DNA from 2 places in the Psychrobacillus sp. NPDC096623 genome. Region 2 is predicted to be linked to the other one. Evidence: riboswitches for the same ligand, from Rfam matches in the RefSeq annotation. Region 2 holds a riboswitch; the other holds the start of a gene.
The links. A riboswitch is a leader RNA that binds a small molecule or an ion and turns the genes downstream of it on or off. The one in region 2 is predicted to bind thiamine pyrophosphate.
Positions count from the first base shown of each region.

Region 1: it holds a riboswitch for thiamine pyrophosphate, as region 2 does, so the genes downstream of both, thiT (energy-coupled thiamine transporter ThiT) here and ACIQX2_RS05400 (YkoF family thiamine/hydroxymethylpyrimidine-binding protein) in region 2, are expected to answer to the same signal.

Region 1 is NZ_JBIWER010000008.1:48,281-53,236, reverse strand. It holds gene ACIQX2_RS17690 (magnetosome magnetite crystal formation protein family) at 120-452, opposite strand; gene ACIQX2_RS17685 (M20 family metallopeptidase) at 498-1,562, opposite strand; TPP riboswitch at 1,669-1,760, shown strand; gene thiT (energy-coupled thiamine transporter ThiT) at 1,823-2,404, shown strand; gene map (type I methionyl aminopeptidase) at 2,452-3,201, shown strand; gene ACIQX2_RS17670 (tryptophan-rich sensory protein) at 3,636-4,364, opposite strand; gene ACIQX2_RS17665 (M3 family oligoendopeptidase) at 4,520-4,956, shown strand, end outside.
Region 2 is NZ_JBIWER010000002.1:134,109-139,064, reverse strand. It holds gene ACIQX2_RS05415 (ABC transporter permease) at 1-345, opposite strand, end outside; gene ACIQX2_RS05410 (ABC transporter substrate-binding protein) at 421-1,416, opposite strand; gene ACIQX2_RS05405 (2-hydroxyacid dehydrogenase) at 1,867-2,829, opposite strand; TPP riboswitch at 3,067-3,173, shown strand; gene ACIQX2_RS05400 (YkoF family thiamine/hydroxymethylpyrimidine-binding protein) at 3,254-3,835, shown strand; gene ACIQX2_RS05395 (ECF transporter S component) at 3,837-4,418, shown strand; gene ACIQX2_RS05390 (ABC transporter ATP-binding protein) at 4,345-4,956, shown strand, end outside.

The DNA.
Region 1 (4,956 bases), on a different contig from region 2:
GGATAAACGATTGGTGCCCATTTTATTGCTGTTTTAACTAAGTTTTTTACTTTCATCCTAATCGCTCCTTGGCTTCCGATATAAATAATTAAGTACCCGCAATTACCTAAACATAAACGTTACCGTAATACTTTAATGCCTTGGACGATATTCCAAATCATTACAATCACATACACTAGCATATAAGTAGCGATCAAGAGGAGCGGTCCAATTGCTATCCATAACGAAGGCTGATCATTAAACCCTAATGTAAGAGGAGTAAAACTTGAGAAGACACTAATGAATAAAATAACTAACAAGATGACAGGTATGATATGAGATATAAGCGATTTTTTTGCATGATATTTAACATTCGAATCCTGCGATATAAAATAAACGATTATGGGCAATAAAAATGGTGCAAACAATACACTGAAATAAGAAAGTGCTGATAAAATTTTAGGATTATCCAATCTTTTTAACTCCTGTCCTGTTTATATATAACTAAGCTATACATTTCATTTTCTAACTAGGGAAACTAAAATATTTTTGAAAGTTTCAGTTGAAGTAATAGATACATACTCTTTTTCACCATGCCAATCTCCTCCGCTCGGGCCAAATTCAATGGCACCTGCTCCGGTTTCTGCATAAAAGCGAGCATCTGCAGCTCCATGCTGTCCAAATAATACAGCAGGCTTTCCGATAAATTGTGAGGTGACCTGCGCAATACGTACTATATAAGGGTTTACCGCTTCTGTTGTAACGGCAGGGGCGGTCGTCTGAATTTTTAGCTCACTTTTCGGAAATTTATTTGCCAACTTTGTGAGATCCGCGATAATACCTCGCATATCCTGTCCAGGCACGTAACGAAGATCATAGCTAACTATGCACTCGTCAGGCACTACATTATAACGTTCACCTGCTTGTATTTTCGCCAAGTTTAAAGAAGGATAATCATAGAACTCATTGCTTGCAGTTAAAAAAGAAAGTGTACGGAGCTGTTGGTCAAAGAGAAATGACTGCTCAATCGCATTTATCCCTTCCCATGGACGACTTCCATGGCTAGGTTTTCCTTTTAGGATCACATCAAACTGAATAATTCCTTTTGCTTGTAAGCCAATTTTTAAGTGGGTAGGCTCACCACATATAACAAAGTCACCAGTATACCCTTGATCTACTAAAAATTGTGAAGTCTCACCGTCAGTTTCCTCATCCGTAACAATATGTAATTGAATTTTTTTAGTTAGATTTTCAGGTTCCTTAGATAGCTCATAAAACGCTTGCATCATCCCAGCGACACCAGCTTTCATATCAGCTGTTCCTCTACCGTATAAAAAATCACCTTCTATAAATGGCTCGAACTGCTCAGGATTTCCTGGAACAATATCTACATGACCATTCCAAATCATGCACTCATCCCCATCACCTATTTCAGCCACTAGCATTAGTTTTTCTTCATGCTTTAACACAGTGGTGATAATTCCTCTTTCCTGTAACCAATTTTCACAAAATAACAAAGCATTGTTGGCTCCTTCGATTGTGTCACTTTTAATTCTTACTAAATCTTTTAATAATGCAATCATGTGAACATCCCCTTGTGAATATAGTATTTTTACAAGTATAACAAAAGAATAAAAGAAGGTTGCATTAGTTATTTTATTGGGCTACAATGAATTCGAACTTAATAATTCAAACCACAAGGGGCGCCGCTTATGCGGCTGAGATAGTACCCTTCGAACCTGTAAGTTAATACTTGCGTAGGGATGTGGATGGAAACTGACAATCGCGCGATGTCTGGGTCTATCCCGGGGTCGTTTTTTTGTGGTCAAAAAAGGGGATTGTCATGAAAAATCAACGAGTATTAATATTAATGGAAATTGCTATTTTTGCAGCGTTAGGATATGTGTTAGATATGATTGGCTTTGGAATGCCACAAGGTGGATCTGTAACATTCGTTCTTGTACCAGTTATTTTAATGGCTTTTCGCCGTGGTGTTGTAGCTGGGCTAGCTACGGGTTTTCTAATAGGTGTGTTACAAGTGGTAACAGGTCGTTTTTATGCAGCACCATTATCATTTGAAATAGTTATCGCACAGGTAGCAATAGATTATTTTATCGCATTTATGGTTGCAGGATTCGCTGGCTTCCTAAGACCTGCATTTATACAAGCTTATGAACAAAAAGACAAGATGAAAATGATTAAAGCAGTTGTCCTTGGTGCACTTATCGCAGCTTTTCTTCGCTACTTAGCTCATGTGGCATCAGGTATACTATTTTTCGGAGAATTTGCTGGTGATAAAAATCCAATCTTGTATTCTTTAGTCTATAATTCTACTTATATGATACCTGTATTTTTATTAGCTGCTTTTATTTGCTCTGTTTTATTTGTTAAAGCTCCGCGCCTTGCACTGCCGAATTCTCACTAAATATGATATGATTAGAATACATTTAGTGAAGAAGGGATCTTGTTAAGATGATTGTACAAACTGACGAAGAGTTAGTCGCATTAAAAAAAATAGGGCGTATTGTTGCAGAAATTCGTGATGTGATGAGGGCTTCTACTAAACCTGGTATTACAACGAAAGAACTGGACGAAATCGGTGGGAAGCTTTTTAAAGAACATGGTGCGATTTCAGGACCAATGGGCGAATATGATTTTCCAGGTTATACTTGTATTAGTGTAAATGAAGAAGTAGCTCATGGAATGCCTGGCTCTCGAGTTATTAAAGATGGCGATATAGTGAATATAGATGTTTCTGGGTCACTTGATGGTTATTTTGCAGATACTGGGATTTCTTTTGTTGTAGGTGAGGGTTATGAAGAGAAAGAAAAGTTATGTGCAGTGGCAGAGAGTGCGTTTAACCGGGCTATGTTGAAGGTTAAAGCCGGTTCCCGATTGAACCAAATTGGAAAAGCAGTAGCTAGAGAAGCTAAGGATAATGGCTTGCATGTTATTATGAACCTAACTGGACATGGTATTGGAAAATCTCTACATGAAGCTCCTCAGCATGTTTTGAATTATTATGATGCTTGGGATCCGACCATATTAAAAGAAGGAATGGTTTTAGCAGTAGAACCGTTTATTTCTGAAAAAGCAGAGCATATTGTGGAATCTGGAGATGGCTGGACATTTGTAACTCCAGATAAATCATTAGTAGCACAAATTGAGCATACAATTGTTGTGACAAAAGGTGCTCCTATTTTATTAACTAAATTAGATTAAAATAAAACGCCATCGAAAGTTTACTCTTTCGATGGCGTTTTGTTTAAAAAAGAAGAAAGTATAAAAAATGTACCGTGAACACTGGGAATGGGAATGGGAATTGAAGAATGAATAATACTGTAAATTTCCATTACAGAGGTGGAGTACAAAAGAGAAAAGTAGTAAGTGTTTACTAATTAAAGTAATTAAATAGCGAATGAAATTGCATCTTGGAGAGCTTCCTCTATGAAATAGAAAGTATCTTTCCTCTAGTTATCCAAAAATGCATAAGGCTGTTTATTGAAGTTGTAGGATGGCGCTGAACTGACCAACACCATAAGATTACCTAAAAAAGTGATATTGGTTGTGACGTCTGTCATAACCAATATCACTGGTAATAATATAGCAAAACGTCTGTTCAAAGTCCTTCGAAAACATTTGAAACAGTTTTGACCTTAAAGGGTTTTCGCGCTTTTCTTTAAGAATATAATACCTACAATCAGGACACAGCTTAAAAAAAGAGAGGCTGTGGTTAGGAGTAGTTGACTAAAGTTATGGTGAATTGCTACTCCAAGGAAAGTCCAGATAAAAATAACTAACATAAGACGGTCGGAATAATGATAACGAAAATGAAGAGCTATGGCTGTCGCAATAGTTAAGAAAATAACTCCCCAAAGAGATTTTGTCATTCCAAATCCATCAAATTCATAAAACGTTAGGAGATAAGATAGATTTATGAAGAAACTGATAAATGTCCAACTCAAAAGGAAAGAGATTGGTAAACGATTTTTTCGATTTATATCATCTAAAGGATAGGTTAAATACAATATGAACAAACACCCAAGTAAAAGTGTGAGTGTAACAAAAGTATATAAAAAATGCTCATAATGCCAACTATATACACACAAAATATATAATATAGAGGCTACCCCAAATAAAAGAATGCGCTTTGAGGGTATGGGACGGGAGGATTTATAATCCATCGTCATATTCCAAATCCACCATGCTAATGATGCAAAAATAGCTATCCATATATAAAATACATAATTTGCAGGAGTGAAAAATACGGGAAGTCTTTTGAAAATCTCGCCACTAGTTTGATCATTTATAGGAAGAAAAGTAGATAATAATTTTACGATTACAGTAGAGATGAAAAATACCATTAAGAGGATTATTTTAAACATTCATCTGCCTCCTTCTAATTAATAAGTATACCTTTGAAATAATGCTACAACCAATTAGATTTTGAATGTTATGTGACGAAAATCGAACAATCTGCAATAGAAAACATGATATACTAGAATTCTAAAATAATTTTCAATATAGGAGGAATATTTAGATGATTGAACAAACTTATCCGGTTGTCTGGAATCTTGATCGCTTTTTTGAAGGAGGCAGTAGCTCACTATCCCTAAGAAGCCATTTGGATGAAGTAAAAGAAAAATTGAGCAGCTTTGAAGCTAAACTAAAAAACTTTGAATCACCAACATCTATTGCAGATGTCTCTAAAATCGAGCAAACAATTAATGAGCTAAAAGATATAGCAACTAATTTATCAGAAGGAGGAGCAGTAATAGGTTGTTTTTTAGCACAAGATACAACGGATAAGCAAGCAACGTTATTACAAGGAGAGGTAGGTTCGCTATATGCCAAGCTTTCTTCTCAAATGCTTACGATTCAACAAGTGCTAAGCAAAACAGAGGAATCTGTGTGGACAGAGCTACTTCAAACAGCTGAGCTTTCTCCATTTGCCTTTGTGTTAAATGAATGGAGAGA
Region 2 (4,956 bases):
AACACCTAGTGGAATACCGATAACAAGTGAAAGTATTACGGATATTAATACAATCGAAATAGTGGTCATTGTTTCAGGCCACAGATCGAATGTGCCTATAAGAAATATAAAAGCTCCAAAAAGAAGCCCTCCATACAAATTAGTAAAATACCAACCTAATAGAAAAATAATAATGATAAAAATCCACCAAGGAATCGCTAGAAGACCAGCTTCTAGCCCCTTAATCATGGAAGAAGAAATAACAAAGATAAAATCAAAGAACGCATCAAAATTCATAGCTAAAAAATCTATGAAATTTTCTACTACATCCCCAATTGGAATTCGTACATCAGGAAATTCTGTCATACACTTTGGACTGTATCAAAAAAGAACAGTCTCCTTCACCTCACCTTTTTTGGGATAGATTACTTTAATCATGAATTAGTTTAAAGCTGCTTTCACTTTTTCTGCGGCTTCCTCAGACACCCATGTTGTCCAAAGGTCTTCATGCTCTTTCATCCACCATAGTGCGGCTTCATCTGGTTCTACTTCGTTTTCGTTCATATAAGCCAGTGCTTCTTCTGTTAATTCATTACTAGTTTCATATTTGCTTAAGAAATCCGTAACATCTTTTGCTTGTGTTGGTAAATCTTTATGAACAGCTATAACTACATCATTTGGAGGGAATTCCGTTCCTTTCGATTCTTCCCAAGTCGCTTCATCATATGGTGCATCCTCAAGCAATGTTAAATCATAGCTTGCAGTTACCCACGTGGGCGACCAGTAATACCCTACCCAAGGTTGTCCCTTTTTATATGCTCCCGCTAAGTCTGCTACAATTGCAGAGTCTGATCCTGGTGCTAAGTAATTGTATTTTGCATCAAGGCCATATGTTTCAAGTTTCGTCTCCAAGTGTTCACTTACTACCCAACTAGACGGTGCACCAATTATTCTTCCTTTGGTGCTATCTTCAGGATCTTGGAAAAGCTCTGGATACTTCTCAAGGTCTTGTACAGTTTTTAAATCAGGTGCAACTGCTTCAATTCCTCTTTCTGCATCTCCTTCTATCACATAAGTTGGAACATATAGTCCTTGCGAATTGTCATTGAAATTAGTTGCTAACTTCACAATTTTTCCACTATCAATTGCTTTTTCATAAACTTCCTTTGTATTATCTGTCCATATTTCCATATAAACATTGATGTCACCTTGTTCAAGTGATTGTAACGTAGCTGCTGTAGTTCCACTTGTAACTTCGGTTTTATAGCCATAACCCTCTTCAACTATTAGTTGGGCTATACTATTGTGGACACGAATGCTATCCCATCCTGCATCTGCAAATTTGATCACTTCAATACTGTCTTTGCTCGATTCACTACTGCATGCGCCCAATACTAAAAGTGTGCACATTGAAATAAACAACAATAATTTTCTCATCTTTTTTCCCCTTTTCTCTATTTAAATAAATTAGACATTTAGTCCTACCCTCCTATTACATACCCTTTTTTCTAAAGTTTAATCCTATTAATCTTTATGGGACTACACCACCAAAATTCCCATAATTTTTACATGTCTACTTTAAGGGTTTTTATGTTACTAGATTTTTTATTTAATTGAAGCAAATATCGACATTAAAATATGGGAGATTTTGAAGAAACTCGAATATTAATATCCCCACATCCTGTTAATTAATTATATATTTATGGTGTTTTTTATGTTTTTTTAACTTTAAGCAGGTACTTTGATCCGATCTTTGATTTATTGTTGAATTTTATAGTAATAAGAAGGAGAATCTGTGGTAATTTAATCTATAACTTTATTTGCGAAAAAAAAGAGTGGTCCTGGAATAATAGGACCACTCATAATTCCATGTGAAAATCATAGAAATTAGACAATTCGATTTTGAGGTTCTCTGCTTTCTAATACTGCTTCTATATCTTTTGCGTTCATTTGCATCATAGCAAGACGAGTTCGTATGCTAGCACTGCCGATATGAGGTGACATTGTTACATTAGGTAACGTAAGAAGTGGATGATCGATCGGAACAGGTTCCTGTTCAAATACATCCATTCCCGCAGCCCATATCTTTTTGGAAACAAGAGCATCATACAGAGCTTGTTCGTCTACGATGCCACCTCGGGCAACATTAATGATAGCTGCAGATTCCTTCATAAGATTCAGTTCTCGCTCACCTATTAGTCCCTTTGTTTCGGGAGTCAGCGGAGTTAACAGAATCACAAAGTCAGATTGCTTTAGCAATTCGTCTAATTCTGCATAAGTAAAGCCATACGTTTCTTCCGCATCTAGTTTTCTAGAGCGATTATGATATAACACATTCATGTCAAAGCCTTTCGCACGTCTTGCAACGGCTTCCCCTATCCGTCCCATCCCAACAATTCCGAGCGTTGCACCGAAAATATCCATTCCTGTATACTTCATTGGCGACCAGGAAGTCCAATTTCCTGAACGAATTTCTTGTTCAACTTCTGTTATTCTTCGAGCTGTAGCTAAAAGTAATGCAAATGTTAGGTCTGCAGTTGTCTCTGTCAGTACACCGGGAGTGTTTGTTACGACTATACCGTGTTCCTTTGCAGCTTCTATATCAATATTGTTAAAGCCTACTGCGAAATTACTAATCACTTTTAGATTAGGTAGACTTTCTATAAGTGCACGGTCGATATTGTCAGACAGCATTGTCCAAAGAGCATGTGCGTCCTTAGCATTTGTTTTTATTTCCTCATATGTCATTCCTTTTTCTTCACTATGCCACATTTGTACTTCAAATTTTTCTCTTAACGGTTCGACGATTTCTTCAGGTAATTTACGTGTTATGTATATTTTGTCCAAAATTTCTTCCTCCTTAAATTATTTATTCTGGTGTTTGTTTGGTGGATTCGGGTGATTCTCTCGCACATTCGGATGATTCTCAGCTAGATTTAGGTGATTCTCTCCAACTTTCCGGTGTTTCTCCCTATACAAATAGTTGGGTTAAATTAAGCATGGACGAAAGTACGAAATTTTGCAAACATATTTACAACTTCAAATAGCTACGTTATACTCTGAGCATATTAAAAAACTACATACCGTTTTGCGCACTAGGGGTGCCCACTTTGGCTGAGATGCGAGCTTTTTGCTCCGATCCCTTAAAACTCGATCAGGATAATACCTGCGTGAGGAAGTGCGGTGACTTCCCTAATATTATTGTATTGGATAAGTGGCTGCATCTTCACGGATGTGGTCTTTTTTTATGAAAAAATATAGGGAGGTTTTTTAAGTGGAATGTGGATTGAGCCCAATCATCGGATTTCGTTTTTCGCTACATCCAATGACAAATGATTTTATTAAGGTGATTAAAGGTGCCTTGAAGGAAACGGACACTTCGAATGTGTGGATGCATACGGATGATGTATCAACGGTCATTCGTGGGAAACAGGTACATGTGTTTAATGTGGCAAAAGCAATTACACTACATGCGGCTAAAACAGGAGAGCATATTGCTCTGTCTGGTACTTTTTCTGCTGGCTGCCCCGGTGATTCTGCAGGGGATGTGTATCTAGATAAGGGTGATTTAATTGCCAACATAGATACTACAAAGCAATATGTTTCCTCGCAATTTGCTCTCTATCCCATGAATAACCTGGATTATATGGACGTCATTTATCGTGAAGTGGATCGTGCTAAAGAACAGGGTGTATTCAATGAATCTATGCATTATGCAAGTGGCATTCACGGAGATATTCATGATGTGTTTGCATTTTACGAAGAATCATTCACGAACGCACGATCAGAAGAACATAAACATTTGGTTATGACCGTTTCTATGAGTATTAATAGTCCTTCTCACGGAGGTGTTTAAGATGCTGAAATCATGGAAGTTAAAAGAGATCGTACTTATGTCTTTGTTTTCGGTTGTCTTTGGGATTGTGTATCTACTGTTCCTGCATGTCGGTAATATTTGGGCTGGGTTTATTGGACCGATTGCTTATGAGTGGATTTTTGGTATTTGGTTTATCGTGTCTATAATTTGTATGTATATTATCCGAAAGCCCGGTGCTGCAGTTATTTCTGAAACAATTGCAGCTGCTATCGAGGTATTGTTAGGAAATGCTGTTGGTCCAAGATTGATACTTTCTGGTGTCATTCAAGGGTTAGGTGCAGAAGCAGTGTTTGCTGCGACTAGATATAAACGTTTTGATCTATGGATTCTAATACTAGCAGGTGTCGGATCTTCAGTATTTAGTTTTGCCTATGGGTATTTGTTAGGTGGATTCACAGTATTCAGTACCGGTTATGTTGCTTTAATGCTGGGCATTCGTATATTAAGTGGAGCACTCCTAGCCGGCGTTGGAGGTAAGGCTGTTGCCGATGGATTACTTGCAACAGGCTCGCTTCGCGGATATGCTATTGCACGTCCGAAAAAAGGTGATGCTCGTGCATAATGTCATCTCATTTGAACAGGTAAGCTTTCGGTATCCGGATGAAGAAAAGTGCATTCTAAATGACTTTTCATTTACCGTACAGAAAGGATCCAAGGTTGTGATTACTGGTCCGAGTGGTTGTGGGAAAACGACATTACTTTACTTGTGTAATCGATTATACCCGGATAATTGCGATGGTATCTTGGCAGGTAAGATTAAGCTTTTTGGGAAGGATAGTTCTTCGTTCATTCCCGGGGAAATAAATCAGCGAATTGCCACTGTTTTTCAGGATCCAGATGCGCAGTTTTGTATGCAAACTGTGGAAGAGGAGCTCGCTTTTACGTTAGAAAATTTACACGTGAAACGTGAAGAAATGGATAATCGAATAACCGAAGTGCTTGCACTAACTAATTTGAGTGAATTTCGATATTCTATTATTCAACAGCTCTCTGGTGGTCAAAAGCAACAAATAGCCACTGCTTGCGCACTTATAATGGAACCCGAGGTTTTGTTATTAGACGAGCCAATTTCCCATTTGGATCCTTATACTGCTAAGCAT